DNA from 3 places in the Pseudohaliea sp. genome. Region 1 is predicted to be linked to each of the others. Evidence: predicted binding sites of a transcription regulator. Region 1 holds the regulator's gene; each other region holds the start of a gene.
The links. Region 1 encodes sigma-54, which starts transcription at its own class of promoters, with help from an activator protein. Its sites were predicted from a motif close to TGGCACANNNNTTGCNNT; they were not measured.

Region 2: the regulator sigma-54 is predicted to act here: its motif matches at 8,493-8,510, upstream of flgA (flagellar basal body P-ring formation chaperone FlgA).
Region 3: the regulator sigma-54 is predicted to act here: its motif matches at 2,376-2,393, upstream of glnL (nitrogen regulation protein NR(II)).

What each region holds. Positions count from the first base shown of each region.
Region 1 is NZ_JBTOLW010000037.1:10,215-20,372, forward strand. It holds gene lptA (lipopolysaccharide transport periplasmic protein LptA) at 1-309, shown strand, start outside; gene lptB (LPS export ABC transporter ATP-binding protein) at 287-1,012, shown strand; gene ACX93N_RS14665 (RNA polymerase factor sigma-54) at 1,202-2,701, shown strand; gene hpf (ribosome hibernation-promoting factor, HPF/YfiA family) at 2,762-3,049, shown strand; gene ptsN (PTS IIA-like nitrogen regulatory protein PtsN) at 3,059-3,517, shown strand; gene rapZ (RNase adapter RapZ) at 3,524-4,375, shown strand; gene ACX93N_RS14685 (HPr family phosphocarrier protein) at 4,375-4,656, shown strand; gene mgtE (magnesium transporter) at 4,765-6,117, shown strand; gene yjgA (ribosome biogenesis factor YjgA) at 6,126-6,638, shown strand; gene ACX93N_RS14700 (YhdP family phospholipid transporter) at 6,624-10,158, opposite strand, start outside.
Region 2 is NZ_JBTOLW010000019.1:8,342-18,499, reverse strand. It holds gene ACX93N_RS10410 (HD-GYP domain-containing protein) at 1-888, opposite strand, end outside; gene ACX93N_RS10405 (PAS domain-containing protein) at 908-4,681, opposite strand; gene ACX93N_RS10400 (EAL and HDOD domain-containing protein) at 4,810-6,069, opposite strand; gene ACX93N_RS10395 (flagellar brake protein) at 6,087-6,782, opposite strand; gene ACX93N_RS10390 (flagella synthesis protein FlgN) at 6,831-7,319, opposite strand; gene flgM (flagellar biosynthesis anti-sigma factor FlgM) at 7,337-7,630, opposite strand; gene flgA (flagellar basal body P-ring formation chaperone FlgA) at 7,703-8,452, opposite strand; gene flgB (flagellar basal body rod protein FlgB) at 8,662-9,072, shown strand; gene flgC (flagellar basal body rod protein FlgC) at 9,072-9,482, shown strand; gene ACX93N_RS10365 (flagellar hook assembly protein FlgD) at 9,488-10,153, shown strand.
Region 3 is NZ_JBTOLW010000014.1:26,127-36,284, forward strand. It holds gene glnA (glutamate--ammonia ligase) at 1-1,176, shown strand, start outside; gene ACX93N_RS08685 (DUF4124 domain-containing protein) at 1,609-2,166, shown strand; gene glnL (nitrogen regulation protein NR(II)) at 2,438-3,502, shown strand; gene ntrC (nitrogen regulation protein NR(I)) at 3,486-4,892, shown strand; gene secB (protein-export chaperone SecB) at 4,917-5,429, opposite strand; gene grxC (glutaredoxin 3) at 5,463-5,732, opposite strand; gene ACX93N_RS08710 (rhodanese-like domain-containing protein) at 5,740-6,159, opposite strand; gene gpmI (2,3-bisphosphoglycerate-independent phosphoglycerate mutase) at 6,432-7,985, shown strand; gene ACX93N_RS08720 (murein hydrolase activator EnvC family protein) at 7,991-9,199, shown strand; gene ACX93N_RS08725 (S41 family peptidase) at 9,360-10,158, shown strand, end outside.

The DNA of each region.
Region 1 (10,158 bases):
GTCCTGCTCGAGGAGGACGCCGAGGTCGAGCAGGACGGCGCCACGGTGCGCGGCGATCGCATCGACTACCTGATTCGCGAGCAGCTGGTCCGCGCCGATGCGGCCGACAGCGGCGGCGAGCGGGTACAGGTGGTGATCCCGCCGCGCCTGGCCAACGAGGCGGAGAACCCGGCAGAGGCCGATGACAGCGACGCTGCGGGGACCGCGCCGGCAACGCCTTCCGGGGCGGCGCCCGACGCAGCGGCTGAAACGGCGGCCGACCCCGCCGATGCAGGAGCGACGCCCGATGGCGGAACTGAAGGCGAGTAAGCTGGCCAAGGCCTACGGCGGGCGCCCGGTGGTGCGGGACGTCTCCCTCGCCGTGGAGAGCGCCCAGGTCGTCGGCCTGCTGGGCCCGAACGGGGCCGGCAAGACGACCTGCTTCTACATGATCGTCGGCATCATCCGCGCCGATGCGGGGCAGATCACCATCGATGGCGAGGACATCATCGGTCTGCCCATGCACGAGCGGGCGCGCCGGGGCATCGGCTACCTGCCCCAGGAGGCCTCCGTGTTCCGCAAGCTGTCCGTCGGCGACAACCTGATGGCCATCCTGGAGACGCGGCGGGACCTCACCCGCGCCCAGCGCCGGGAGCGCCGGGACGAACTGCTCGAGGAGTTCCACGTCGCGCACCTGCGGGGCAGCCTCGGCCAGGCCCTGTCCGGCGGCGAGCGCCGCCGGGTGGAGATCGCCCGGGCGCTGGCCACGGAACCGGCCTTCATTCTCCTCGACGAGCCTTTCGCCGGTGTCGACCCGATCTCCGTATCGGACATCAAGGAGATCATCCGCCACCTGCAGCACCGCGGCATCGGTGTCCTTATCACGGACCACAACGTGCGCGAGACCCTCGACATCTGCGAGACAGCCTACATCGTCGGTGAGGGTCGCATCATCGCCGCCGGCTCCCCCCAGGCCGTGCTCGACAACCCGGAAGTCCGCAAGGTCTATCTCGGCGATACCTTCCGCCTCTGAAGGCACCGGCAGAGAGCGCTCGCGGCACCGCCAGGGGCGGGCCTCGAGGGTCTTCGCCACGATTCTTGACGGGCGTCAATGGCCCGGGCACCAATCTCTGCAATTTCCGCGCCAGTCCGTTGCCTCCGCCGGCGGGCCGGCGCTACACTGCACTCGAACAGGGCAAAGGAACGCCTCCCCCTCGCGATCATGAAGCAAGCACTGCAACTCAAGCTGGGCCAGCAGCTGACCATGACGCCGCAGCTGCAGCAGGCAATCAAGCTGCTGCAGCTGTCGACGCTGGACCTGCAGCTCGAGATTCAGCAGGTGCTGCAGAGCAACCCGATGCTCGAGCTCGACGAGGGCGACGACGACGCGCCCCTGGAGAGCCCCGAGCCCGGCGAGAACCTCACAGCCAGCAACGGCGAGGGCCCCCTGGAGAGCCTCGAGCGCACCGCGGCGGGGGATGGCGAGAGCGGCGACTACGAGCCGACCATGCCCGAGGACCTGCCCGTGGACACGCAGTGGGAAGACCTCGTGCCCTCTTCCGCGCCCTCCGCGCCGGGCCCGGCGGCCGAGGGCGCCGACTACGACATGGACAGCCGCAATGCCAGCGTCCAGAGCCTTCACGACCACCTGCTCTGGCAGCTCAATCTCACCCGCCTGTCGGACCTCGACCGCGCGATCGCCCTGGCCATCATCGATGCCACCGACGACAACGGCCGCCTCACCAGCACCGTGGACGAGCTGCACATGCTCTGCGCGGCGGACTTCGAGGGCGAGATCGAGCGCGAGGAAGTGCTGGCCGTGCTCCACGCCCTGCAGCAGTTCGAGCCCACCGGCGTCTTTGCCGCGGACCTGCAGGAATGCCTGCTCCTGCAGCTCAGGCAGCTACCGCCGGGAACCCCCTGGCTGGAGCAGGCGCGCACCCTGGTCAGCCGCCACCTGGCACAGCTCGGCAACGGCGACTACGCGCAGATCCTGCGCCGCATGCGCCTCGACGAGGACGCGCTGCGCGGCGTCCTGCAGCTGCTTCAGACCCTCGACCCGTTCCCCGGCAAGCGTATCGGTGCCGACGACACCGAGTACGTCGTACCGGACGTGTTCGTGCGCAAACGCGAGGGCCGCTGGGTGGTCGAGCTCAACCCGGACATCGCGCCGCGGCTGCGCATCAACGACACCTATGCCGGGCTGATCCGGCGCGCCGACAACAGCGCCGAGAACACCTACCTGCGCGATAACCTGCAGGAGGCCCGCTGGTTCCTGAAGAGCCTGCAGAGCCGCAACGAGACCCTGCTCAAGGTGGCCTCGGAAGTCGTCTCCCACCAGCGCAACTTCCTCGAGTACGGCGAAGAGGCGATGAAGCCGCTGGTGCTCCATGACATTGCCGAGGCCGTGTCGATGCACGAATCGACCATCTCCCGGGTCACCACGCGCAAGTACATGCATACCCCCCGGGGCATTTTCGAGCTGAAGTACTTTTTTTCCAGCCACGTCGCCACGACCGCGGGCGGCGCCTGTTCCTCAACGGCGATCCGCGCGCTCATCCGCAAGCTCATCGCGGCGGAGAACCCGCGCAAACCGCTCAGCGACAGCCGGCTCGCGCAGCTGCTGGAAGAACAGGGCATCAAGGTGGCCAGGCGGACGATCGCGAAGTACCGGGACAGCCTTTACATCCCGCCGTCCAGCGAGCGCAAGCGCCTGGTCTGAGAACTGAGCGCCCGGCCACGACCCGGGCATACCTGCGTTGCAACGCACAAGGAGTCCAGTATGCAACTCAACATCAGCGGCCATCACGTCGACGTTACCGACCCGCTCCGCGACTATGTGGAAAGCAAGTTCGAGCGGCTCCAGCGCCACCACAGCCACATTACCAACATGGAAGTCACTCTCATCGTCGAAAAGCAGGTACAGAAGGCCGAGGCCAACGTGCACATCTCCGGTGCGGACATCTTTGCCGCCGCGGAATCGGACGACATGTACGCCGCCATCGACGCGCTCGCCGACAAGCTCGACCGGCAGCTCATCAAGCACAAGGAAAAGGCGCGGCCGCACTAGGACAGGCGCATGCGAGAACTTGAGGAACTGCTGTCACCGGCGCGTACCCGGCGGGACGTGCCGGGGGCCAGCAAGAAAGCCATCTTTGAAGAGGTCGCCGCGCTTGTCGCGGCGGACCACCCGGACCTCGACCCCGGTGATTTCATCGGCAAGCTGCTTGCCCGGGAGAAGCTCGGCAGTACCGGCCTGGGTGGCGGCATCGCCATTCCGCACTGCCGCCTCGCGAGCTGTACCCGGCCCCTGGGCGCGCTGGTCACCCTGCGTGAACCGGCGGACTTCGATGCCCCGGACGACGCCCCGGTGGATATCCTCTTCGTCCTGCTGGTGCCCGAGGAAGCGCACCAGGAGCACCTCGACATCCTCGCCGCCATCGCGCGCCTGTTCAGCCAGCCCGCGCTGCGCGCGGCCCTGCGCGCCTGCGACAGCGACCGGGTGCTCTACGACACCGCGATCGGCTGGGAAGGCTGACAGCCCGTGGACCTCGTCATCATCAGCGGCCGCTCCGGCTCCGGCAAGAGTACGGCCCTGCACCAGCTGGAGGACGAGGGCTACTATGCGATCGACAACCTGCCCGCGTCGCTGCTGCCGGCACTGGTCGGTCACGCCCCGGCCCTGGCCCGGGACGGTGCCGGCGTCGCCGTGTGCATCGATGCCCGCAACGCGGCCGCGGACCTTTCACGGATCGACGCCATCCTGGCCGGGCTGCCGGACACCGTGCGCCTGCGCACGCTCTACCTCGACGCGGACGAGGCGACGCTCCTCAAGCGCTTCAGCGAGACGCGGCGCCGGCACCCGCTGGCGAGCCACGAACTGCCCCTCGCCGAGGCGATCTGCCGGGAGCAGGCCCTGCTCGAGCCCCTCGCCACCGAGGCGGGGCTCACCCTCGACACGAGCGAGATGACCATTCACGAGCTGCGCGATGCCGTACGCCAGCGCCTCGTCGGCACCGGGGCCGGCGTCCTCTCGCTGCTGGTGCAGTCCTTCGGCTTCAAGCGCGGCGTACCGGCCGACGCGGACCTGGTGTTCGACGTCCGCATGCTGCCCAACCCGCACTGGAGCAAGGAGCTGCGCCTGCTGACCGGCCGGGACCAGCCGGTGCAGGCGTTCCTGGAGGCGCAACCACTGACCGGCGAGCTGTTCCTGGAGCTGGCGGGGTTCCTCGACCGCTGGCTGCCGCACTATGGCAGCGGTGCCCGCAGCTACCTGACCATCGCCCTCGGCTGCACCGGTGGACAGCACCGCTCCGTGTACATGGCCGAGCGGCTCTTCGCCCACCTGGCGGCCCACCACGGCCCGGTACACCTCAGGCACCGGGAGCTCGGATAGTGGCAGTCGAGCGGCGCGAAGTCATGATCATCAACAAGCTCGGGCTGCACGCCCGGGCCGCCGCGAAGTTCGTGAGCTGCGCGGCCGCCTATTCCGCCCGCGTCCGTGCCGGTCGCGGCGACGGCGGCGAGCTCGTCGACGGCAAGAGCATCATGGCGGTGATGATGCTCGCCGCGGGCAAGGGAACGGCACTGGTCCTCGAAGCCGAGGGCGAGGACGCCGGCGCGGCGCTCAGCGCCCTCTGCGCTCTGATAGACAATCGTTTCGAGGAGGAGGAGTAGGAGGAACAGCCCCCGGCTCCGCCGCAGCGCGGGTTCTGTTGTTGTCGCCCGGTCTTTACCGGATAATTTCAGCCGCCCCGCCCACCCACCCCCGGACCGAGCGACGCGATGACCAGCGCTGAACCGCACAGCCACAAGCCGCTTGACCGGGTCACGCAGGCCCTGGAGCAGGGCACCCTGGGCGACGTCAGCCGCATGCTCCGCAAGATGGAGCCCGCCGACGCGGCGCACCTCCTCGAGTCCTCGCCGCCGCGCTCGCGGCAGATCCTGTGGCAGCTCATCGACGACGATCTCCAGGGCGAGGTCCTCAACGAGCTCGGTGACGAGCTGCAGCTCGAGTTCCTGAGCGCCCTGGAGCCGGCGCAGGTCGTGCAACTCACCGAGGGGCTGGACGACGACGATGTCGCCGACATCCTGCAGCAGCTGCCGGACGAGGTCACCTTCGAAGTCCTCGAGGCCATGGACCACCAGGACCGGGCGCGCCTGGAACAGGTGATTTTCTACGCCGACGATACCGCCGGCGGCCTCATGAACACCGACGCCATCACGATCCGGGCGGACCTGACCCTGGACGTGGTGCTGCGCTACCTCCGCCGTCACGAGGCCATTCCCGAGGCCACCGACAACCTCATCGTCGTCACCCGCAACGACCGTTACGTCGGCCTGCTGCCGCTGCGTACCCTGCTGGTCTCGGACCCGTCGCACTCGGTGCGCGAGCTCATGGTCACCAGCCAGCAGGCGATCCCCGTGGACATGCCGGACGACGAGGTGGCGCGTCTCTTCGAGCGCAACGACTGGGTGAGCGCACCGGTGGTCGACGCTGACGGCCGGCTCCTCGGGCGGATCACCATCGATGACGTGGTGGACGTCATCCGCGAGGACGCGGACCACTCCTTCATGGCCATCGCCGGCCTCGACGAGGATGAGGACACCTTCGCCCCCGTGCTGCGCACGGCGCGCCGGCGCACCGTCTGGCTGGCGGTGAACCTGGTCACCGCGTTCATTGCCGCGGCGGTGATCAACCAGTTCCAGGGCACGATCGAGAAAGTCGTCGCCCTCGCCGTGCTCATGCCCATCGTCGCCTCCATGGGCGGCATCGCCGGGACGCAGACCGTGACTGTCCTGGTGCGCGCCATGGCCATGGGACAGATCAACGCCGGCAACCGGGCCTGGCTGATCCTGCGCGAGGCCTGGGTCGGCGTCATCAACGGCCTGGTCTGGGCGGCCATCGTCGCCACGGCCGCGGCGCTGTGGTTCGACAGCCCGGCCCTCGGCGCCATCATCGCCGCGGCCATGGTCATCAACCTGGTCACCGCTGGGCTGTCCGGCGCGGTCCTGCCCCTGGTGCTGCAGCGCCTCAGGATCGACCCGGCCCTCGCCGGGGGCGTGGTGCTGACCACGGTGACCGACGTGGTCGGCTTCGTGGCTTTCCTGGGCCTGGCGGCGGCTGTTTATGGTTGACAACGGCCATGGTTGAGGACGACGACTTCCGCGACGAGGCGCCCAGCAAGAGCGCGCTCAAGCGCGAGATGAGCGCGCGGCAGGCCCTCGGCGAAGCACTCTGCGCGCTCAGCCCGAAGGAGCTGGAGGCGATTCCCATCGACGACCCCCGCCTCGAGAACGCCATCGTGCAGTCCCGGGGCATCACCAGCCGCAGTGCACGGCGGCGTCACCTGCAGTACATCGGCAAGCTCATGCGCAGCGTCGACCCGGCGCCACTGCAGGCGGCCCTCGACGGGCTGCACCAGCAGCGGGCAGCGAGCGCCGCGCGGCACCACGAACTGGAGGCACTGCGCGACGAACTCGTCGAGCGCGGCGACAGCGGCCTCGCGACCGTGCTCGCGCGCTTCCCCGAGGCAGACCGGCAGCACCTGCGCCAGCTGCTGCGCCAGGCGCAGCGCGAGAAGGCGGCTGAGCGGCCACCGGCCGCAGCGCGCAAGCTCTTCCGCTACCTGCGCGAGCTCCAGTCAGCCGGGGCCTGAGGCTGCCGCCGGGGGGGCATTCCCGGGCGGCACGCGTCGCTGGTCCAGGCGCACCGTGTTCGGGTCCGGCGGGCCGTTCGGGTCCGGTGCCGTCGGCGCGCCGGGCGACGCGTTCGGATCGTCCGCACGGACGCCGTTCGGGTCCACCGGGATACTCGCGCTGTCATCGAAGATCCGCCGCAGGCGCACGTCCGGGCTGCCCAGCGGGCCCGACACCTCGTAGACACCGCTGGACATGCGCTTGACCTGCTTCTCGAAGACCTTGCTCACCACGTAGACGCCGGCGGCGACGGGCAGGCCGCCGGCCAGCGCCGCAACCCAGGGCAGGTTGTTCGCCACCGGCAGCGTCACCACCAGCTCGCCCTCGATGGACGGCTCGCTCGCCGCGAGACGGGTGACGCCGCTGAACTCAAAGGCGCTCGCCGCGCCGCGCAGCGTCAGCGCCGGAATCTCCATGGTACCGCGACGGAAGCGGAACTCGCTGACCGCGCGATCGAAGGGAATGCCGGACTCGAACATGTGCGACAGGCTGAGGCCGCGAAAGATCTCGGCGAGGTTGAGCAGGGAAAACACCTTGAGCGCGCCGGCAGAGCCCCTGGCCTCGAGGAGCCGACCGTCCCGCGCCTCCACCGCAAGCTCGCCCTCCAGCGCCTGAAGCGCCAGTGCCCGGGGCGACCCCGTCCAGCGCAGATCCGCGCTGGCGCTGCCGTTGTCGGTGACCAGCGTCGGCGCGTAGCCGAGGGCCACCAGCACCCGGCCCAGGTCGTCGAAGGCGACATCGATGGCGAATTGCGTTTCCCCGGCGGCGCCCTCGGCGCCGGCCCAGCGCAACACGCCGCCGCCCTCGCTCCGGCTGCGCAGGCCGAACAGTTCGCCGCGGACACCCCGGGCCACGATTGCACCCGCGTCCCGGTCCAGCTCGAAGGCCAGGTGGCCGACCCCTTCCCCCGCCCGGCGCAGTTCGAGGATAGCGACCGCCACCGGGCGCAGCGCCCGGTAGGCGGCGTCGAAGTCCGCCTCTCCCGTCTGCTCGGGCAGCCCGGCGAGATCGAGGTAGTCGAGGAGCAGCCGCGGGACCGGTCCGCCGAGGTCCAGCGCCCCCTGCAGCCAGTCCGACTCCAGCCGGAGGCTACCGCCGCTCAGGGCGCCGTCGGCAAGGTCCAGGCGCCCCGCAACCCGGTCCCCGAGGGCGAGGTCGACGGCGACGCGATCCCGCGCCAGGCGCAGGTCGACGGCGAGGGAGCGCGGCTCTTCCGCGGTCTTGCCCCAGGGTGCCGGGAGCGCCAGGGCCACGCCGTTCAGGTCGCTGGCCAGGGTGAGCCGCGCCGGCTGGTCACGGCGGAGCAAGAGGTCACCGAAGGCGTCGGCCTCGCCGCTGGCGAGGGCCGGAAGATCGAGCTGGAGCCAGTCGAAGAGCGCGGCCACGGGCACGCCCTTGCCGGCAAAGCGCAGCGCCAGGGGCGCCCCGGCGTCGGCCTGGGAGAGGCTCGCGCTGACGGGGCTGCCCCAGAGCGTGCCGGCGAGGCCATCGCTGGAGAAGCCGCTGCCGCTCGCGTAGCCCACGCGGCCGCTGAGCTTCTCGAACACCAGCCCGCCCGGCTGCACGCGCAACAGCGCCTCCTCGGCGCTCGCGTCGACCGCCACCACCGGTTCGCTGCGGTCATCCAGGGGAATGCGCAGGTCCAGCACCGTGCGCACCGGGCCGGCGGCGGACCAGCCCTCGATCACGCCGCCCGTCATCGCCGCCAGCGGCGATGCCTTGACCACCGCGAGCCCGTCGCCGGCGTCACCCGTGAGGGTTGCGGCGACGGCCAGGACACGCTCACCGGCCTCGCCCCGCCAGGCCTCCGCGGACAGGCGCTCCAGCCGGTTGCCACCCAGCTCGCCCCGCTCGCCCCAGGCGCTCACCCGCGTGTCGTCGATGACCAGGCGTCCGGCAAAGTCCTCGAGCGGCGGCCAGGCGGGATCGAAAGCGACCGTGGCCTCCTCGACGTCGAAGTGCAGCTGCACCGTCAGGTGGTCGTAGTTGCGCTTGCGCAGGCTGCCCCGCCACGCGAAGCCGCCGGTAACGACCCGCCCCGGACCGATCGCCGTGGCAAGCCAGCGCCGCAGGGTGCCGGGCAGCCGGTAGGGCAGGTACTTGTCGCGGTAGCGGGTCCGGCTGTCGCCGAGACCGACGAGCAACTCCATCGCCGGCCCGACGGCCGTGCGCGTGAAGGGAACGTGCAGGCCCAGGAGCGCGCGCGCCGTGCCCTCCTCGCCGCTCGCCTCGAGGAGCCCGGAGCGGATCCACAGCTGCTCCGCGTCCCAGCTGAGACGCAGGTCGCCATGCACGGCCTCGTAGGCCAGCGGCTCCCGGTAGACCTTGGGGAAAGCGAGCACCAGCCCCTCGCTGTCGATGCGCACGTCGCCGCCGCCGGGATAGAGCCGTACAAAGGCGTCGGCACCGGCCGCACCGGGGGCGCCGCGCCAGGACTCCACGGCGAGGTCGTCCACGCGCGTGGTCAGCTCCCAGCTGTTACCCGGCGCGCGCAGATCATCCAGCGTCAGCTCGAGGGCGCGCACCTGGCCGCGGGGAGCCAGGACGCCTAGGGCGTCCGCGAGGCGCGCCGGCATGCTCGGCAGGCTGGCGAGAAAACTGTCGATACCGTCGAGGCGGAACTCGCCGCTGCGCACCCGCAGCGAATCACCGCGCAGGTCGAACTGCGCCCGGGGCAGTAACCAGTGGCGGCCACCCTGGGCCAGGGACAGGTCCGAGGCATGGAGCGTCCAGCCATCCTGGCGTTCCACCAGGGCCGCGTCCATGGCCAGGGAGGCCAGCGGCACACGCCAGCCCCCGTCCCCGTCCTCGAGCAGCAGGTTGTTCCCGGCCAGGGACAGGCGCAGGTCCGAGCGTCCGCCGGCCTGCTGCAGCCAGAGCTGCACACCGGCCCGGCCGGTGGCGCGTGCCGGCACGCTGACGGGCAGCCAGTCGAAGACCCGCTCGAGACGCTCCGCCTCGACCGCCAGGAAGACATCCCCGCGCCAGGATGCCAATGACAGGGGATTGCCGATGCCCTCGGCGTGAAGCGTGGCCTGGTTACCCACCGCCGTCTCGATGCGCGCATCGAGGGTGCGGGCGCTGCCACTGCGCTTCAGGGTCAGGTCCAGGCGGGCGCGGCGGCCCTCGCCAGCGGGCCGGTGCAGGAGCACGCGGTTACCCTCCAGGACAAGAGCCCGGACCCGGGGCAGGAAACTCGCCAGCCAGTCGCGCAGGCCGCCATCGTCCCCGGGGACGCCGAAGCCGCGCAGGTGCAGGTGGCCGGCCTCGTCCTGGTCGAGTTCCACGGAGAGGCCGCTCAGGGTCACGAAGCTCGCCTGGGGGCTCCGCGTCAGCAGGCTGCGCAGCGGCGCCAGGCGCAGACTGCCGCGGGCGAGCTGCACCGGCTCAATGGCCTCCCCCGGGAAAGCGAGGCGCAGATCCGTGAACACGAGCTCCGGCGAAAAGCCCTCCATGCGGCCGCGCACGGACGAGGCACTG
Region 2 (10,158 bases), on a different contig from region 1:
GAACACATCCGATAGGGCGGCGATCCGCCCCGCCAGGGGAATGGCCTCGCCGGCCAGGCCGTTGGGGTAGCCGCTGCCGTCCCACTTCTCGTGGTGCGTCAGCGCGATGTCGCGCGCCATGCGCATCAGAGTGGAGTTGTCACCGTCGAGCATGTTCGCGCCGATGGTCGTGTGCGTCTGCATGATGCTCCACTCGTGCGCATCCAGGCGGCCCGGCTTGAGGAGGATCGCATCGGGGATGCCGATCTTGCCGATGTCGTGCATGGGGCTGGCGTTCAGAATCAGGTCGATCTGATTGTCATCCCAGCCATACTCCCGCGCCAGCATGGCGCAGCACTCGCTCATGCGCATGATGTGCGAGCCCGTTTCCTCGTCGCGGTATTCCGCCGCCTTGCCGAGGCGGCGCACCACCTCCAGGCGCGTCTTGTGCAGCTCCTGCGTGCGCTGGCGCACCTTCTCCTCGAGGAAGGTTTTCTGGTCGTGGAGCAGCCGGTGTCCCAGCTGGACATCGAGGAGATTGTTGACGCGCATGATCAGCTCATTGCGGTCGAAGGGCTTGGTGATGTAGTCCCGGGCCCCCGTGGCCAGCGCCTGCAGCAGGAAGTCCCTGCCGTGTTGCGCCGTCAGGATGACGATGGGCGGCTGTAGCGGATCCTCGAGTGCCTTGAGCTGCTGCATGACCTCGAAGCCGTCGAGGTGGGGCATGTTGATGTCGAGGAGGATCAGGTCGGGCCGCTGTGCCTGGTACTGGCCGAGCACCTCGCGCGGGTCCGCGATGAGAACGAGGTTCTGGTAGTTCTGGTTGCCGAGCATCTTTTCGAGGAGGCGCAGGTTCGTCGCCTCGTCGTCCACGATCATGATGCGGCTGAAGTCCTTGCTCGTCGTCATGGCGCTGTGCTGTCCGTCTCTAGTCCTGCTTGTTCCCGGGCTCGGTGCCCAGGTAGTGATCAAGTGTCTTCAGAAAGTATTCGAGCTGCAAGGGCTTCGTGATGTACTCGGCAAAGCCCGCCTGCCGGCCCCGGTCGATATCCTTGGGCATGGCGTTGGCGCTCAGGGCGAGCACCGGGATGTCTTTCAGGCTGTCCTCGCTCTTGAGAATGCGCAGCACCTGGTAGCCATCGAGGCCGGGCAGGTTGATGTCGAGCAGGATGAGATCCGGCGGCTCGCTGAGCGCGAGCTCGATCCCGAGGTCGGCGTTGTGCGCCGTCTTCAGCCGGATCCCGGGACGGCGGGACAGGACCTCGACCATGAGGCGGATGTTCGACGGGTTGTCCTCGATGTAGATGATGCGCCGCGTGCCGCTGGCGGCTGCGACCTCCGGCGCGGCCGCCGGCGCCTCGGTCGTCGCGCCGGCTCTCACCGCGGTGGCGGGCAGCTCCTGCTTCGCCAGCTCGATCCAGAAGGTGCTGCCGCGGCCGGGCTCGCTGGCGACGCCGATGGTCCCTCCCATCATCTCGACGATGCGCCGGGTGATCGTCAGGCCGATGCCGCTGCCCTCGATGCCGCTGGTCCTGTCGCCGAGGCGCTCGAAGGGCTGGAAGATGCGCTCGATCTCCGCCTCGCGCAGCCCCCGCCCGGTGTCCGCCACCCGGATCTGCAGGCTTCCCGTCCCGGCGTCCTCCACGACGGAAAGGGTCAGCCGGCCCTCGTCGCGGTTGTACTTGACGCCGTTCGACAACAGGTTGAGGAGGGCCTGCTTGAGGCGCATCCGGTCCGCGCGCACCGCCTGCCGGGGCGCAACCTCCTGCGTGATCGCGATGGCCTTCTTGGCGGCGATGGGCCGGATCAGCGACATGCATTCCTCGACGATGCTGTGCAGCTCCACCACCTCGAGGGACAGGTCGATGTGGCCCGACTCCACCTTGGCGAGGTCGAGCACCGTGTTGATCAGGGAGAGCAGGTGGTTGCCGGCGCGGATGATCTCGGTGACGTTCTCGACCTGGCACTCGTCCAGGGACTCGTCGTACTGCAGGATCTGCGCGAAGCCCAGCACCGCGTTCATGGGCGTGCGCAGCTCGTGGCTCATGCTGGACAGGAAGTCTGACTTGGCCCGGTTCGCGCGCTCGGCCTCTTCCCGCGTGGCCACCAGCTCGATCTCCGCCCGCTTGCGGTCGTCGATGTCCTGGACCACGCCGAGCATCCGCACGGCCTCGCCGCGCTCGTCGCGGACCACGGCCCCGGTCTCGCTGAGCCAGCGGACCGTGCCGTCCGGCCAGACCACCCGGTGCTCGCAGCGGTAGGGCGCGTCTCCCTCGATACTGGCGTTGATGGCGTTGAGCACGCTTTCCCGGTCATCGGGGTGCAGGGCCGCCTGGAAGTTCTCGAAAGAGGTCTCCAGTTCCCCTTCCGGGTAACCGAAGAGCGGCGCGATACGCTCGGTCCAGAAGAGTTCGCCGGTGGTGATGTTCCAGTCCCAGGTGCCGATGTTGGCGTACTTCTGGCCCAGCTGCAGGCGCCGTTGGTAGGTCTCCATGCGGCGCTGGACCTCGTGCAGCCGGGTGACGTCGCGGAAGTGCCAGACGCGGCCGGCGATCCGGCCGTCCCGGTGCAGGGGCATGGAGGTGCGCTCGATGACCCGGCCGTCCGTTCGCTCGCAGGTGTCCTCGGACGGCAGCTCGGGCCGGGCGTAGATGGCCTCCAGCCGCTCCTCGAAGCGCCCGGGCTGGCGGACCTGGGTGTGCAGCGCCTCCCGGTCGACCACGGGGACGGCGCCGGGTGTCAGGCTTTCGGGCGTGAACAGCGACAGGGGGCCGCCGCGGGCACCGTGGAAGATCGTGCGCCGCTCCTCGTCCACGGCGAGCACTTCGTCGTCGATGGCGTCGAGGACCGCGCGCAGGTTCTCCTCGGATTCGCGCAGGGCTTCCTCGTCCGCCACCCGCTTGCTGATGTCGTGCTGCACGCCGATGTAATGGCTCAGCCGGCCGCCTTCGTCGAAGAGCGGCGACAGGTGGAGTTCGTTCCAGAACGGGCTGCCGTCCTTGCGGTAGTTGCGCAGCACCACGGAGACCGGCTGCTGCTCGTCGAGCGCGCGGCGCAGTTCGACCAGGCCCGGCTGGTCCCGGTCGCCGTTCTGCAGGAAGCGGCAGTTGCGGCCCAGCGCCTCGTCGGCGCTGTAGCCGGTGATCGCCGCGAAGGCGGGGTTTACGTAGATCAGCCTGGCGTCGCCGGCGCGCATGTCGGCGATGGTGACGCCGTCGGTAGCCTCGTCCAGGGCGCGGTTCTTGAGGTGCATTTCCTCCTGCAGCAGCTTGAGCCGGGTGACCTCCGTGCGCAGGGAAACATAGCTTCGCGGCCGGCCGTTCTCGACTTCGTAGGGGGCGATGGTCGACAGCACCCAGTAGAGGCGCCCGTCCTTGCGCCGGTTGCAGATCAGGCCGCGCCAGACATCGCCACCGCTGATGGTGCGCCAGAGGTCTTCGTAGAAGGCTGGTTCGTGCTCGCCCGACTTGACCAGGCGGTGGGTCTGCCCGATGAGCTCTTCCCGGCGATAGCCGCTCACCTCGCAGAACTGGTCGTTGGCAAAGGTAATGGCGCCGGCCCGGTCGGTCATGCTGACCAGGCAGTGGGCATCGATGATGCGGTGTTCCCGCAGGCGCTGCTCGCGCTCCTGCCACCACCCCGCCGACAGGCGGGCGCGCTCGCGGGTTGCGGCGGCCTTCTGCCCCAGCGCCGCCAGCAGGTCCCGGGGGGGGGCGTCGGCGGCCAGCGCGGGCGGCGCGCCCGGCGGGGCGGTGCCCACCAGCAGGGCCGCCGCGGGCAGCGCTTCGTCCTCGCTGCCGAGAGTGGCGAGCACCTGCCGGAGCGGGAGTGCGCCGAGCCCCGTATCCACCAGCAGGACAGCGGGTGTCGCCTCGCGCAGCGCCGGCGGCAGCTGCTCGGGCCCTGCCACGGCGCGCACCCGGAAGCCTGCCTCGCTCAATACCGCGCTGCGGGCATCCCGGGACAAGGCGTCGTCGTCCACGACCAGCACCGCGGTGCCGCCCTCCGGCGGCAGGAAGCAGGCCAGGGTGGCCGTCAGCCGCTCCTCGCTGGTCGGCGGGGCGAGATAGCGCTCGGCGCCGGCGGCCAGTGCGGCGAGCTGTGCCGCGTCGCTCCTCTCGTCACTGCTTTCGTCGCCGCTTTCGTCGCTGCTTTCGTCACCGAGAACGATGACCCGCCAGCCCGCGCTGTGCAGGGCGGGCAGGCAGTCCGGCAGGAAGTCCGAGAGAAGAACGCCGGCCGGCGCCCCGGGGCACTGCGCCGCGACGGCTGCGGGGCCGTCGAGCCGTTGCGGCGCTGGCGCGCCGAGGCGGCCCAGGGCGCGCTCGGCCAGGGCGGCGCGCGCCGGATCGCGCACAGCCAGCCAGGGAAGCGGTCCTGCCGCCGGGGCGGGCCTTTCCGCACCCGGCACCCCCGGCTCGCCGGCCAGCCGGGTGAGCCTTGCCTGCAGTCCGGCGCGTTCCGCCGGCGCGGCGCCGTCCTCGCCGCTGAGGACGCGGCCGGCGGCGGCGGCGGCGCTTGCCAGTTCCTGCTGTCCCAGCACGGCGGCAGCGGCTGCGAGACCGAGTGCCGCTCGCGCGCACGCCCCCATTTCGCCCGGGGCGACGCCGGAGGGCTCCAGCGAATGGCTGATCTGTGTCGCGCGCTCTTGGAGGCGTTTGCCCAGGGCGCGGAAGTCCGCACTATCGGTACTGTTGCTCAAGCTGCTTTCCGTCGGCGCGCACCCGTTTCTGACGTTAGCGCAATGTCGGGCACGAAAAAAGTCTGCGCATTTTCCCGTATTATAAATGTGGTTTTTCCGGAAGGCTAACGGTCCGGCCCGGGGAGGCCTCAGCCGCCCAGCGCGTCGAACTGGGCCCGCGCCCAGGGCAGGGCGCCGAGGTAACAGCGGGTGACGGTGTCGAGCGCGTAGAGTCCGTCTTCCTCCAGCGGCGTCCAGTCGCCGCTCTCGTAGCAGGTCACGGTGCCCAGGAGCCGGCCGTAGGGGCCTGCGCCGGAGGCCAGCGCGCCCGCCACGTCCCGGTCCAGGGGCAGCTTTTCGAGAATGAGGTCCATGGGCGTGTCGAACACGGCGTCGAGGAGGGAGAAGAGGCCCGTGGTGAAGGCCTTGTCCTGCTCGTCCTTGCCGGGGCCGGCGATGAGCTGCTCGCACATGCGGGCGCGGATCAGGGCGAGGCGCAGGACCTCCGGCGGCTTTTCGTCCTCCGCCGCGAGGAGTTGCAGGGCGGCCCAGCGCCGCACCGCCACCATGCCCAGGCAGGTGATGGCGTGGCCGATCGACTTCACCTCGACGGGCAGGCCGTAGTAGGCGGAGTTCACGGTGCGCAGCAGCCGGTAGTGCAGGGTGAGATCGGTGCGGATGATGGCCTCGAGCTCGTCCGGCTCTGCCTCCGGCGACTGCAGGGCCGCCATCAGCCGCAGGGTATTGAGCTTGCTGTCGGGCAGGCCCGGGGCGCTGAGCGCGCGCGGCCGGCACAGGAAAAAGCCCTGGAAGTAGTTGAAGCCCAGGGCGTGGCAGTGGTCGAAGGCCTCCTGGCTGTCGACGTTGAGTGCGAGCAGCGTCGCCGGGCCGCCGCGCAGCCTTTCCAGCAGCTGCGCCAGGGTGCCCGGCTCCGCGGCGCGCACGTCGATCTTCACCAGCCGGGCCTGCTCGAGCAGGCGCTGCACCCCGGGCACCCAGCGGAAGTCGTCCAGGGCCACGGCGACTCCCTGCGCGTTCAGCTGCGCCAGTACTGCGACGGCCTCGTCGTCGTTGCAGGCGGCGCAGGGCACTTCGATGCCCGTGCCCGTCGCCCGGGACAGCAGATCGTGGTGGTCGAGGAGAAAGTCCCGGGACACGTTGATGAACGCCGGCCGGCTGTCGGTGACCTGCTCCAGGTCCAGCCGGGTCAGCGCCGCGATCGCGGCGCGCGCGCTGGCGACCCCGTCGGCCGCGGCGGTCTCCGCCGACGGGTCGGCCCCGGCTGCGTGCACGAGCAGCTCATAGGCGAAAATGTCCCGGTTCCTGTCATAGATGGGCTGGCGGGCGACGGGGGCATGCCCGGCTCCCGTGTCCCCGGCCTGCGGCCGGCCCTGGTCAGTCTGCTCCATGCGTCCCTGCTCCCCCGTCAGCGGCGTGCGCCCCCGCGCCGGATGGCGTGCCGCTCGAGCGCCCGCACGAGCTTCTCGACCTGCGCCTCCTGGCCTGGCGAGAGTCCCCGGAAAGCCGCCCCGATGCGCATGAAGCGCCCCCGGGCCGGGATACGCACAGCCATGATTCTTATCGTCGTTTTCAATGCCAGGCCGTCGATCGCCAGCGTGCTTTCGACCTCCTCGCGTTCCCGCAGCGACGCAGCGCGATCGACGAGGGCCCCGAAACCGCCCGCCGAGAGGTCCGTGAGCCGCCCCCGGACCACCCGTCCCGCCGCATCGTACAGCTCCAGCCGGCCGCTGCGGTCTCCCCCCACCGGCGCCCGGAAAGCCCTGCGCCGCTGGCGGTACAGGACCGCGTGCGGCCAGGCCGCGCGCAGGGCCGCGTAGCCGCGGAATTCTTCCGCAGCGAGGATCGTCGTGTCAAAGCGGAGTTCGGCGCCGTTGAGCCGGGCCAGCACCGTGATGGCGCGGCCCGCGGGGTCGTCGCCGGCCTGGAGGCCCCGCGGCGCGTCGAGAACCAGTTGCTTTCTGCGCCGGCTGCAGGCCAGGAGCAGGGACAACTCCTGGCCGTCCCCCGCCGCCGGGAGCAGCTGCACGGGGGCTTCCTGGCGCCGGAGGGCGTCGAGGAGGGCGGCGATCCGGTTCCGGTCCGTGATCTTGTCATCCGCCACCGGCGTCCCTCGCGCGACAGCCCGCTGCCGTGGAAGCGGTTGCCCGGGTCAGCCCTCGGCCAGCAGCCTCGAGGGCCGAGTGCCGCCGGGGGAGCCGTCGGGGCCGTAGGTGAGCGTTTCCGCGTGGGCCCGGTGCAGCACATCGATGGCGCGCCGCACGTAGTTCAGGCGGTGCTGGACGAGCAGCCCGTTGCGCTTGTTGTGGCGGTCGCAGGCCACCATCAGCTCGATGACCTGGTCGCAGCGGACGCGCAGGCTGCCGTCCGCATCGCACCAGCCCAGGGCCTGCTCCAGCGGGGTGTCGCTGTCGCCGAAGGGGAGGCCGGCGAGCAGCCGCGCCTCGCGGGCCTTGAGCTCCTCGAGTTCGGCGAGGGCGCTGATCTTGGTGGATGCCGTTTCCTCGATGGCGGCAAGGTCGCCGCTGTTGAGGGCCTCGCGCTCCTGCCGGAGGATGGCGAGCAGGCCTTCGGCGCGTTCCTGCTGGGCCCGGAACAGGTCGTCGAGCGCGCCGGCCAGGCGCCTGGGGCTCTGCAGCATGGGCGTGGCCCCCGGCATCAGTTGTCGAACTGCAGCAGCTGCTCGGCGATCCGCCGGCTGTCGACGCTGTACTGTCCGGCTTCGAGCGCCAGCCTGACCGCCTCCACCCGGCTGCTGTCCACCGGGTCGGTGCCGTCCACTGCCCGGCTTAGCGCCTGCAGCTGTCGCGCCGTGTCGGTCAGGTTCACGGAATCCGTGCCTGCTGCCGGGCGCGCCGCCTGGTTGCCGGCCGGCGCGCTATTGGAGCGCGCGGCAGGGGTCCCCGCTGCCTTTTCCGGGCCCTTGCCCAGGCCGCTGATGCTGTCTGCCATTTCCTGTCGCTCCACTGGTGAGCCTGATACTCTAGGGTAGCGGCAGCGCTCCCGCAAACTTTAGCCCCATCGTCACTGTACCTTGACACCGCCCGAGCGCAGTGCCATTCCCTCCACGATCTTGCCCGACGACAGGTTTCTGACGCGGACCCGCTGCCCGGCCCGTGCGTCCGCGAGGGCCTCGCCGGGCGCCCGCACCGCTATGCCGCTGGCGCTGGACACCAGCGAGACCCGCTGGCCGCGGCGTATCACCGGTGGTTCTTCCACCAGGGCACTGGTGAGCACCGTCCCGCCCGCGGCAGAGCGCTTGAGGGTGTGGCCCACCACCGCCGCGGGCTCTGTGTAGTAGTCACGGGTCAGCCGCGCCGTGTCCATCCGCACCGTATCCAGGTCTTCTGCCGTGATGGTCTCGCCGCGGCGCAGGGGGCGCCTGAGGGCGAGGACCGTGCGCAGCGTCTCGACCTTGACCGGTACGTAAAGCCGCCAGGCGCCGGGGCACGCAACGCCCACGCTGGTATTGCCGCGCAGGCGGTTGCCGGCGGCGGCGAAGGCTTCCAGGGGCTGGTCGCAGCGCGCCAGGCGCAGCCGCGGGTCCAGCCGTCCCGCCGTTGCCGTGGTATCGCTGCGGTCCCCCGGCAGACGCTCGAGCACGAAGGCCTCTGCCGCCGCGCGTATTTCGTCCAGCGGCTGCCGCGGCGGTTGCGTGGCGCCGCCGGCCGCGGCGAGCGCCAGCAGCAGCGCCAGCACCGCCCGCGACAGTCCGCGGGTACCCGGCGCGGGGCGCTGGTGCTTGCGGGGGTAGCGGCGAGCGGCTGATGGCATGGGGCGCGTCCGGTTCATAAGCGGTCTATCATCCATAAGCTAAGCAAGCATCGTGCCGGCTGCCTCTGGCTTGCCGCCGCCGGCAAACCCTTGCCGCCCGCCGGCGCTGCGGCGATGCCGGGGCCGCGGAACCACGCGGTCCGCCGCGCCCGACGCTCGGTGGCACGCAACTTGCTGGCTACCGGGCAAAGGGGGCAGGACGCGCGTCCATGAGTTTCAGTATCGACGACTACTTCGGCATTCACCAGCAGGCGCTCAGCCTGCGCTCGCAGCGCAACACCGTGCTAGCCAGCAACATCGCCAACGCGGACACGCCGGGCTACAAGGCCCGTGATTTCGATTTCCGCGCGGCGCTCGCCGAGGCCGGCGGGCCGGTGGCCGGCGCCGACCGGCTGCGCGTGACGCACGACCGCCACCTCGGCGCCGGTACCGGCGCCGGCGGCGCGGGCCCGCTCCTCTACCGCGTGCCCCTGCAGCCGGCGCAGGACGGCAACACCGTGGAGGTGGACCGGGAGCAGGCGGCCTTCGCGGAGAACGCGGTGCGCTACCAGGCCAGCCTGCAGTTCCTCAGCGGCAAAATCCGCTCGATGATCGACGTGTTGAAGGGAGGTAACAGCTGATGGATCTTTTCCGGGTCTTCTCCATCGCCGGGTCGGGCATGGGTGCCCAGTCCGTGCGCCTGAACGCGACGGCGTCCAACCTCGCCAACATCAATTCGGTCAGCGGCGACCCCGCTGAAGCGTACCGGGCGCGCCACCCCGTCTTCGAGACGGTCATGGCCGGCGCGGGGCAGGAGGCGGGCGCCGGTGTCCGCGTGCTGGGCGTGGTCGAGGACCGCACCGAGCCGATGCCGGTCTACGAGCCGGGCCACCCGCAGGCCGATGACGCGGGCTACATCTACCGCGGCAACGTGGACCTCGCGTCGGAGATGACCAACATGATCTCCGCATCGCGGGCCTACCAGAACAACGTGGAGATTCTCAATACGTCGAAGGACCTCATGCTGCGAACCCTGAACCTCGGGAACTAGAACCCATGAATGACATGACAGCGATCCAGGAGCTTTTCGCGCGCCAGCCGCAGCCGGCGGAGCGCAAGCGCGACGAGCTCGGCCAGGCGGATTTCCTGCGCCTGATGACCACCCAGCTGCAGAACCAGGACCCCTTCAAGCCCATGGAGAACGGCGACTTCCTGGCGCAGATGGCCCAGTTCTCCACCGTGTCCGGCATCGACCGGCTCGAGAGCAGCTTCAACAGCACGGCGGACGCGCTCACCGGCAACCAGGCCCTGCAGGCCGCCAGCCTCGTCGACCGCGAGGTGCTCGTGCCCTCGGGCTCCGGCGCCTTCGACGGGGAGAACCCCCTCGCCGGCGTGGTTGAGGTGCCGGCGGAGGCGGCCGGCGCGGTGCTGGCCGTCAAGGATGCCGGCGGGCAACTGGTGGCGCAGCTGCCGGTCTACGCCGGCCCGGACGGCCGGGCGGCCTTCCGCTGGGATGGAACGACCGCCGAGGGCGGCATCGCCCCCGCGGGCGATTACCGCCTCGAGGCGCGCTACCGCGTCGGCCGCGAGACCACGGCCGCCGAGCCCCTGGTCTGGGGGCGCGTCGACAGCGTCTCCCTGCAGGGCCCCGGTGGCGCCATCAGCATCAACGTGGCTGGCATGGGCGCGATGTCGCTCGGCCGGGCTGTCGAAATTTCCTGAGGAGA
Region 3 (10,158 bases), on a different contig from region 1:
CCCTTCACCGACGATCCCACGGTCAACCTCCGCTGTGACATCGTCGAGCCCTCCACCATGCAGGGCTACGAGCGCGACCCGCGTTCCGTCGCCCACCGCGCCGAGGAGTACCTCAAGTCCACGGGCATCGGCGACACCGCCTTCTTCGGCCCGGAGCCGGAGTTCTTCGTCTTCGACGACATCAAGTGGCACTCGGACATGTCGGGCGCCGGCTACACGATCCACTCCGAGGAAGCGGCCTGGGTTTCGAGCCACAAGTTCGAGGAGGGCAACATCGGCCACCGTCCGCGCGTGAAGGGCGGCTATTTCCCCGTTCCCCCGGTCGACTCCCTGCACGACATCCGCGCCGCCATGTGCGACGCCATGGAGCAGATGGGCCTCCCCGTCGAGGTACACCACCACGAAGTGGGCACCGCCGGCCAGTGCGAGATCGGCGTCAAGTTCAACACGCTGGTGCGCAAGGCGGACGAGGTACAGATCCTCAAGTACTGCGTACTCAATGTCGCCCACGCCTACGGCAAGACGGCCACCTTCATGCCCAAGCCGCTGGTCGGTGACAACGGCTCCGGCATGCACGTCCACCAGTCGATCAGCAAGGATGGCGAGAATGTCTTCGCCGGCGACGGCTACGCGGGCCTCTCGGAAACGGCGCTCTACTACATCGGCGGCATCATCAAGCACGCCCGCGCCCTCAACGCCTTCACCAACGCCGCCACGAATTCCTACAAGCGCCTGGTGCCGGGCTTCGAAGCGCCGGTCATGCTCGCCTACTCGGCGCGCAACCGCTCCGCCTCGATCCGCATCCCCTACGAGCCGAGCCCCAAGGGCAAGCGCATCGAGGTCCGCTTCCCGGACCCGACGGCCAACCCCTACCTGGCCTTCAGCGCCATGCTCATGGCCGGAATCGACGGCATCCAGAACAAGATCCACCCCGGCGACGCCGCGGACAAGGATCTCTACGACCTGCCCCCGGAGGAGGGCAAGGCGATCCCGACGGTGGCCTCCAGCCTCGAGATGGCCCTGGACGCCCTCGACGCGGACCGCGCCTTCCTCACCGCCGGCGGCGTCTTCACGGACGACATGATCGACGGCTACATGGAGCTCAAGCGCGAGGACATCGAGCGCCTGAACATGACCACCCACCCGGTGGAGTTCGACCTCTACTACTCCGTGTAAGCTTCTACCCGGCTCACATTTCCGGCCCGCAATTGCGGGCCTTTTTTTTGGTTTCGCGCAAGGCTCCGAAACCGTTGATGAAGCGAACCGGCAGCCTTGCAAAGCCGGGACGCACAGCGACATTGGCTTCTCGAAGCATCCCGGGGCGGCTGCTGGCTAAGGCCCCCAGTCGCTCCCCGATACACGCTTTGTGGGGGCCTTAGCCAGCAGCCGCCCCTACCGCCTGGCAAACCCACCGCGTCGGAAGTACGCGAGGCGGAAGGGGCAAGCGCGGGATACGTCTCTCACAAAGCGTGTAACGGGGAGCGACTGAGCGACGTATCCCGCGCTCGCCCCGGAAAGGAGCGGTGTCCCTTTCCCGCCCGCCCCTGGCACATGTCCGGAGAAGGCCGTAAACAGCACCTTGGCGCTACCACAGCAAAAAGGCACATAATGAATACACGCCAGCCGCCGGAGGTGACCATGGGCAAGCTTGTCGCCGTTTTGGGTCTTGTTATCGCGTGTGTCGTTTCCGGGTCCGCCCTGGCACAAAAGATCTACCGCACCGTGGACGAACACGGCAACGTCGTCTTCAGCGACCAGCCGCCGGCTCCCGGCCAGGAGGGCGAGGAAGTCGAACTCGGGGACCTGAACACCGCGCCGCCGCCCGAACCGCTGCCGCGGCCCGCGCCCGGGCGGCAAGCACCCGAGCCGGCGCCCGCGCCGACGGTCACCATCACCTCACCGCCGGACGAGACCACTATCGCCATGGGGCCCGGGAATTTCAGCGTGAGCGGGCGTGCGGAGCCGCCGCTGGGCCCCGGGGAGCGGTTGCAGCTGCTCATGGATGGTGAGGCCGTCGGGGCGCCCCAGGCGGGCGCGAGCTGGGGCCTGCAGGGTGTGCTTCGCGGGCCGCACGACCTGGTTATCCGGCGCGTGAGCAGCAGCGGCGAGACCATTGCCGAGTCCGACCCCGTCCGCGTCTACGTGCTGCGCCCCTCGGTGCGCTGACTCCCCCTCTCCCTCCGGCCCGCGCTGGTCGAACCGGCACACATGCACCATACTGGTGCATGGCGGGTGCAGGTATTGGCGGGGCGGCCGAAGCCGGTGGCCACTTTGGCGCAGAGATTCCACGCCACAGGCCATGTGTGAGCACTTGCACTGGTTTGAACGCAGGATTTTATAGTCACCAGCCCCCGCGTATGGTCAATGCCCCGTTGTGGCTCCAATCTTGCTTTGTCGGGAGGCAGCGACGCGAAGGGCGCTGGAAAACAGGGCAGGCATGCTGGAAGCGGACGTTCTCGACAATATCAGCACGGGGGTGCTCTGCCTCGACGAGGCACTCCGCGTCTGCTATCTGAACCCGGCGGCGGAGGCGCAGCTGGCGATTTCCACGGCGCGCGTCTGCGGCCTCCATGCGCGGCACATCGATTCGCTGCCGCCCGCGTGGCTCGGCAACCTCGAGCAGGCGCTGCGGGAGCAACACCCGATCGTGCGCCGCGGGGTGGAACTGGTGCTGCCGACCGGTGGCTCCGGGCAGGTCGACCTGGTGATAACGCCACTGCACGATGAGGGACCGGTGGCACTCGTGGTGGAGGTGCAGGCGGTGGACCGGCTGCAGCGCATCAGCCGCGAGGAGAGCCTGCTCAACGCCCAGGAGGCGACCCACTCTCTGGTCCGGGGCCTCGCCCACGAGATCAAGAACCCCCTCGGCGGCGTGCGCGGCGCGGCGCAGCTGCTTGCCCGCGCGCTGCCGGAGGGTGAGCTAGGGGAGTACACGGAGATCATCATCCGCGAGGCGGACCGGCTCCGCGACCTCGTCGACCGGCTGCTGGGCCCGAAGGTGCAGCCGCAGCTGGAGCCCCTCAACGTGCACGAAGTGCTGGAACACGTCTGCCGGCTCGTACGGGCGGAGGCCGGGGCGGCACTGACGCTGACCCGCGACTACGACCCGAGCCTGCCCGACATCCTCGGCGACCGGGTCCAGCTCGTCCAGGCGGTGCTCAACATCGCCCGCAATGCGCTCCAGGCCACGAGCGGACAGGATCTGCGGGCGCTTGCGATCATTACCCGCTCCCAGCGCCAGTTCACGATCGGCAACCGCCGGCACCGGCTGGTCTGCCGCGTCGACATCGTCGACAACGGGCCGGGCATTCCCGAGGAGCTGCGCCACTCCCTGTTCGTGCCCATGATCAGCGGCCGCGCCGACGGCTCCGGCCTCGGGCTGGCCATCTCCCAGTCCATCGTCAATCGCCACGGCGGCCTGCTGACCTGCGACAGCAAGCCCGGCGAGACCCGCTTCAGCCTCTATCTACCGCTGGAAGAATCCTATGCCCAAGCCTCCTAAAGTCTGGGTTGTCGACGACGACCAATCGATCCGCTGGGTGCTGGAACGCGCCCTCGGCCAGGCCGGCATCGAGAGCGAGTGTTTTTCGAATGGCGACCGCATGCTCCGCCGCCTCGGCGACGAGCAGCCGGACGCCGTGATCAGTGACATCCGCATGCCGGGCACCGACGGCCTCGAGCTTCTCGAGCGGCTGACGGCCAGCCACCCGCGGCTGCCGGTGATCATCACCACGGCCCACTCGGACCTCGACAGCGCCGTGGCCTCCTACCAGCAGGGCGCCTTCGAATACCTGCCCAAGCCTTTCGATATCGACGAGGTGGTAGCGGTGACGGAGCGGGCCCTGGCCCACGCCCGGGAGCACCTGGCCCCGGCGGACACCCCCGGGGACCTGGCACCGGGCTCGGAAATCATCGGCGAGGCCCCGGCCATGCAGGAGGTCTTCCGTGCCATCGGCCGCCTCGCCCACAGCAATATCACCGTGCTCATCAACGGCGAGTCCGGCACCGGCAAGGAGCTGGTCGCGCGGGCGCTGCACCGGCACAGCCCTCGGGCCAGCCAGCCCTTCATCGCCCTGAACATGGCCGCCATCCCCCGGGACCTCATGGAATCCGAGCTGTTCGGCCACGAAAAAGGGGCCTTCACCGGGGCGAGCGGGCGCCGCGAGGGACGCTTCGAGCAGGCCGACGGCGGCACCCTGTTCCTCGACGAGATCGGCGACATGCCGGCGGAGACCCAGACGCGCCTCCTGCGGGTGCTCGCCGACGGCGAATTCTACCGCGTGGGCGGGCACACCCCGGTGCGGGTCGATGTGCGCATCATCGCCGCTACCCACCAGGATCTCGAGGAGCGGGTGAACCGCGGCGAGTTCCGCGAGGACCTGTTCCACCGCCTTAACGTGATCCGCATCCACCTGCCGCGGCTGGCCGAGCGGCGGGAGGACATCCCGAAGCTGATGGAGTTCTTCTTTGCCCGGGCCGCCCGGGAGCTGGGGGGCGAGACCAAGGTGCTGCTCCCGGAGACGGAGCGGTTCCTGGCCGGGCTCGACTGGCCCGGGAACGTACGCCAGCTCGAGAACACCTGCCGCTGGATCACGGTCATGGCGTCGGGGCGGGAAGTACACCTGTCGGACCTGCCGCCGGAACTCGGCCGACGGGAAGCCATGGCTCCGACAGGCGAAGGCACGGACTGGCGGGACCTGCTGTCGCAATGGGCGAACAACGAGCTCGTGCAGGGCAAGCAGCACATCCTCCGCGCCGCCGTCCCCGCCTTCGAGCGCACGCTCATCGAGGTGGCCCTGCAGCACACGCAGGGCCGCAAGCGGGATGCCGCCGAGCTACTCGGCTGGGGCCGGAACACACTGACCCGCAAGATGAAGGAGCTGGACCTGTAGGCGGGGCGGGCCCGCCGCCCGGGCTCAGGCCCCGGCCGGTGCCTCGCCGTTGCCCTGGGCCGCGCCCTGCTGGCCTTCGGCCTGGGAGCGAGCCATCGCCTGCTGGTAGAGCGCCTCGAAGTTCACCGGGGCGAGCATGAGCGCCGGGAAACCACCCTTGACCACGAGCCCGTCGATGGCCTCGCGCGCGTAGGGGAAGAGGATGTTCGGCGCGGCGGTGCCGAGCACCATGCGCAGCTGCTCCGTCTCGAAGCCCGTGATGTAGAAGATGCCGGCCTGCTGGACTTCGACGAGGAACGCCGTCTCTTCCTCGACCTTCGAGGTGACCGTGATGGTCAGCACGACCTCGAAGTTGCCGTTCTCGTCGATGGCGTTGCTCTTCGTATTGAGGTCGATATTGACCTTCGGCTGGTAGGACTGGCGGAAGACCTCCGGGGTCGCGGGGGACTCGAAGGAGACATCCTTGCAATAGATGCGCTGCAGCGAGAACTGCTGTTGCGGGGCGTCCTGTTGTGCTGCTGCCTGCTCGTCGGCCATGGCTTGCTTTCTCCGTGCGGATGGTTCTGTCTGTCAGGGGGACGCGGACAGGCCGAGAAGCGCATCGAGGCGCCCCTCGCGGTCCAGCGCCGCGAGTTCATCAAAGCCGCCCACGTGCCGGTCGCCAACCCAGATCTGCGGCACCGTGTGGCGGCCGGCTTTCTCCGTCATTTTCGCACGCAGGGCGGCGTCGCCGTCCACGGCGATCTCCTCGAAGGCCACCCCCTTGCCCTTGAGCAGCCGCCGCGCGGCGATGCAGAAGGGGCAGAAGCGGGTGCTGTAGACGGTGACGGGAACGGCCACGGCGCGGCTACTTTTTCGCCACCGTGGGCAGTTGCAGGTTGCTCCACTCGAGCATGCCGCCGGCCATCTTGTACACTTTGCCGAAGCCGTCGCCGCGCAGCTGCTTGGCGGCAGCCCCGGCCTGCTGGCCCATCTTGCAGACCAGGATGATCGGCCGGTCCCGGTAGGCCTCGAGCTCGCCCTTGCGGTCCGCGAGCTTCGCCATCGGGATATGCACGGCATCGACGATGTGCCCCTGCTTGTAGTCGCCGCCATCGCGCAGGTCGAGGAAAATACCGTCCTCGGCATTCACCAGGTCGATGGCCTGCTGCGGGCTCAGCGCGGGGCCCGCCTTGCGGGTCTCGTGGAACAGCAGCATGCCGATCGCCACGAGCAGCGCGGCGACCAGGATCCATTGCTGGAGCAGGAACTCTAGGAAGAGGGCCATGGAGCGGTTTCCGGGTCCGTATTGCGCCCGGCGTTACGCCGGGCCTCGGCAAGAAGGCGCGAAGTATACCCGTTATGCTTGCCGGAGGCACGCCCCGGCGGGCCTTCCGCCACCGCCGCCCGGCCGGGAGCCCTGCGCCGACCGTCGGCGGTGAAGGGGCCGCGCCTCCCACAGGTGCCAGGGCAGCGGTTACAATAGCGCGCTTTCTCACTCGCACTGCGGCGGGCGCACTCGCCACCCGCCGGACCTGGCCGGCAGCAAAGGGAGCAGGCATGACTGACGCCAGCAGAGTACCCACCGTCCTCATCATCCTGGACGGCTGGGGCTACCGGGAAGAAACCCGAGACAACGCCATCGCCAACGCCCACACCCCGGTCTGGGACCGGCTCTGGGCCGGGGCCCCGCACACGCTCATCTCCGGCTCGGGCCTCGATGTCGGCCTGCCCGAAGGGCAGATGGGCAATTCCGAAGTAGGCCACATGAGCCTCGGCAGCGGCCGCATCATCTACCAGAACATCACCCGCATCGACCAGGCCATTGCCGACGGCAGTTTCGACGAGAACCCCGTGTACACGGAGGCCATCGATGCCGCGGTGACCCGCGGTGGCGCGGTGCACGTGATGGGGCTGCTGTCGCCGGGGGGTGTGCACAGCCACGAGCGGCAGCTGTTCGCGGCGCTGCGCCTGGCCGCGGCCCGCGGCGCGAAACAGGTCTTCCTGCACGCTTTCCTCGACGGCCGCGACACGCCGCCGCGCAGCGCGCAGGCTTCTCTCGAGAAAGCCGAGGCCGTGTTCGAGGAGCTCGGCGTCGGGCGCATCGCCAGCCTCTGCGGCCGCTACTACGCGATGGACCGGGACCAGCGCTGGGACCGGGTGGAAAAGGCCTACAACCTGCTCACCGAGGGGGATGCGGACCACCGCGCGACGAGCGCCGCGGAGGGTCTCGCCGCGGCCTACGAGCGCGACGAGAGCGACGAGTTCGTCGCGCCGACGGTCATCACCGACGCCGGTGGCAGTGCCGTGCGCATCGAGGACGGCGACACCGTGCTGTTCATGAATTTCCGCGCCGACCGCGCCCGGCAGCTCACCCGGGCGCTCACGGACCCGGCCTTCGACGGTTTCCAGCGCCGGGTGCAGCCCCGGCTCGCGGGCTTCGTGCAGACCACGGAGTACGCGGCCGACATCAACGCCCCCTGTGCCTTCCCGCCGGAGGCCCCGCGCAACGGCCTCGGCGAATACCTCGCCGCCACCGGCCGCACGCAGCTGCGTATCGCGGAGACCGAGAAGTACGCCCACGTGACCTTCTTCTTCAGTGGCGGACGCGAGGACGAGTATGACGGGGAGACCCGCATCCTCGTGCCCTCTCCGGATGTCGCCACCTACGATCTCAAGCCGGAGATGAGCGCCCCGGAGGTCACCGACAAGCTCGTCGAGGCTATCGGCAGCGGCGCCTACGACCTCATCGTCTGCAATTACGCCAACGGCGATATGGTCGGCCATACCGGCAGCTACGAGGCCGCGGTGGCCGCCGTGGAGGCCCTCGACGCCTGCCTGGGGCGCGTCGAGGCGGCGGTACTCGAAGCCGGTGGCCGCGCCCTGATCACCGCCGACCACGGCAACTGCGAGCAGATGCTCGACTACGAGTCCGGGCAGCGGCACACGCAGCACACCACGGACCTCGTGCCCCTGGTCTACATCGGCCGCGAGCCCGCGACCCTCGACCCGGCCGGCGGCATCCTCGCCGACGTCGCGCCAACGCTGCTGGCCCTCATGGGCATGCCCCGGCCCCCCGAGATGACCGGCCACAGCCTCCTCGCGGATCGCTGAGCACCGTGGCCCGCTGGCGCCGTGCAGGGCGCGGGCTCGCGGGGCTGGTCCGGGCCGCCGCCCTGGCCGCCGGCCTTCCCCTTGCCGCCGCTCTCGTCCCCGCCCTGGCGCCGGTGGCCGCCAACGCGGACGCGGTGCAGGACGAGCGCGCGACGCGCGCGAAGCTCGAGGCCCTGAACCGTGCCATCGAGAAGATCGAGACGGAGCAGCGCCGCGACGAGGCGGCCCGGGATACGCTGCAGGCGGAGCTTCGCGCGGCGGAGACGGACCTCGCCCGCCTCACCGCGCGGGTGAATACGATCGAGGGCCGCATCGACGCCCTCGTTGCGCGTCTTGCGGAACTCGCCGCGGAACAGGACTCCCTCGCCGCCCGCCGGGACAGCCAGCGGGCCCGTGTCGCCGAGGAGCTGCGCCGGGCCTGGGCCAGCGGCAGCGACAGCAGCCTCAAGCTCCTGCTGAACCAGGAAGACCCGGTCGCCCTTGCCCGGGTGCTTGCCTACTATCGCTACATCGCCGCCGCGCGCAGCGAGGCCCTGGCCGGCTTCCGCGCGACCCTGGCGGAACTCGCGGCTGTCGAGGCGAGCGCGGCCGCCCGGCGCGACGAACTGGACGCCGAGCGCGAGGCCCTGATCGCGCGGCAGCAGGAACTGGCGGCGGCGCGCGACCGGCGCCGGCAGGCGGTAGCGGCCCTGGCCGCCAGCATTGCCGAGCGCGACAGCGAGCTCGCCCGCCTGGCCCGCGATGCCGAGGCGCTGGAAGAGGTCCTCGGCGAGATCGAGGCGGCGATCCGCGACCTCGCCATCCCGGCGAACTACCAGCCCTTCACGGCGGCGCGGGGCAGCATGCCCTGGCCCGCGGCCGGTCAGCATGCGAACCGCTACGGCAGGCCGCGGAACCAGGGCAAGATGCGCTGGCGCGGCGTCACCATCAACGCCGCGGCCGGCAGCACCGTGACGGCCATCCACCACGGGCGGGTGGTCTACGCGGACTGGCTGCGCGGCTCCGGCCTGCTGCTGGTGCTGGACCACGGTGAGGGCTACATGAGCCTCTACGCGCACAACCAGAGCCTGCTCAAGGACGTGGGCGACTGGGTGACCGCCGGCACGCCCATCGCCACCGTCGGCGCGAGCGGCGGCCGGGAGCGGGCCGCGCTCTACTTCGAGATCCGGCACGACGGCAAACCGGTCGATCCGGCCCGCTGGTGCCGGGGCTGACCGGGGGCTCAAGCCTGGGACCAGCCGCGGCACCAGCCTTGGAAAAGGGAGGCCCTTGGCCGGGGCGCGCGGGATTGCGCTACACTTCCCTGCCTGTCTCTGAGCTCGCGGGTGCTGCCCGCCGGGCTCGGCCAACCCCACAGCCATAAAGGCACGCACCATGCCCCTCGAGCCACGACAGCTGCTGCGCCGCCACGCCCGCGCCGGCGCCCTCGCCACGGCCCTCCTCGCCGGCACGGCACAGGGCGCCATGGAAGCGGATGAGGGCCGGCTGGCTTTCGACGAGCTGCGCACCTTCGCCGATGTCTTCAGCCAGATCCGCCAGGGCTACGTCGAGGAGATCGACGACAGCACCCTCCTCGAGTATGCCATCGAGGGCATGCTCACCGGGCTGGACCCGCACTCGGTCTACCTCACCCGCGACGCCTTCGAGGATCTGCAGACCACCACCAGCGGCGAGTTCTCCGGGCTCGGCCTCGAGGTGGGCATGGACAACGGCCTGATACGGGTCATCGCCCCCATCGACGGCTCACCGGCCGCGGAGGCAGGCATGCAGCCGGGCGACATCATCCTCAAGCTGGACAACCAGCCCGTGAAGGGCATGAGCCTCGGCGACGCCGTGGCGAAGATGCGCGGCCCCAAGGGCAGCGAGATCGAACTCACCATCGGCCGCGCCGGCCAGGGCCGCCCCTTCGCGGTGACCCTGGTACGCGACGTCATCAAGGTTGCCAGTGTCCGCGAACGCTGGCTCGAACCGGGCTTCGGCTATATCCGCATCTCGCAATTCCAGAAGAGCACCGGCGATGATGTCGGCGCCGCCCTGGAGCGGTTGCAGGAAGAGCAAACCCTCAAGGGCCTCGTGCTGGACCTGCGCAACAACCCCGGCGGCGTGCTCGGCGCCAGCGTCGACGTCGCCGGCCTGTTCCTGCCCGGGGGGCAGGTGGTGTACACGGAGGGCC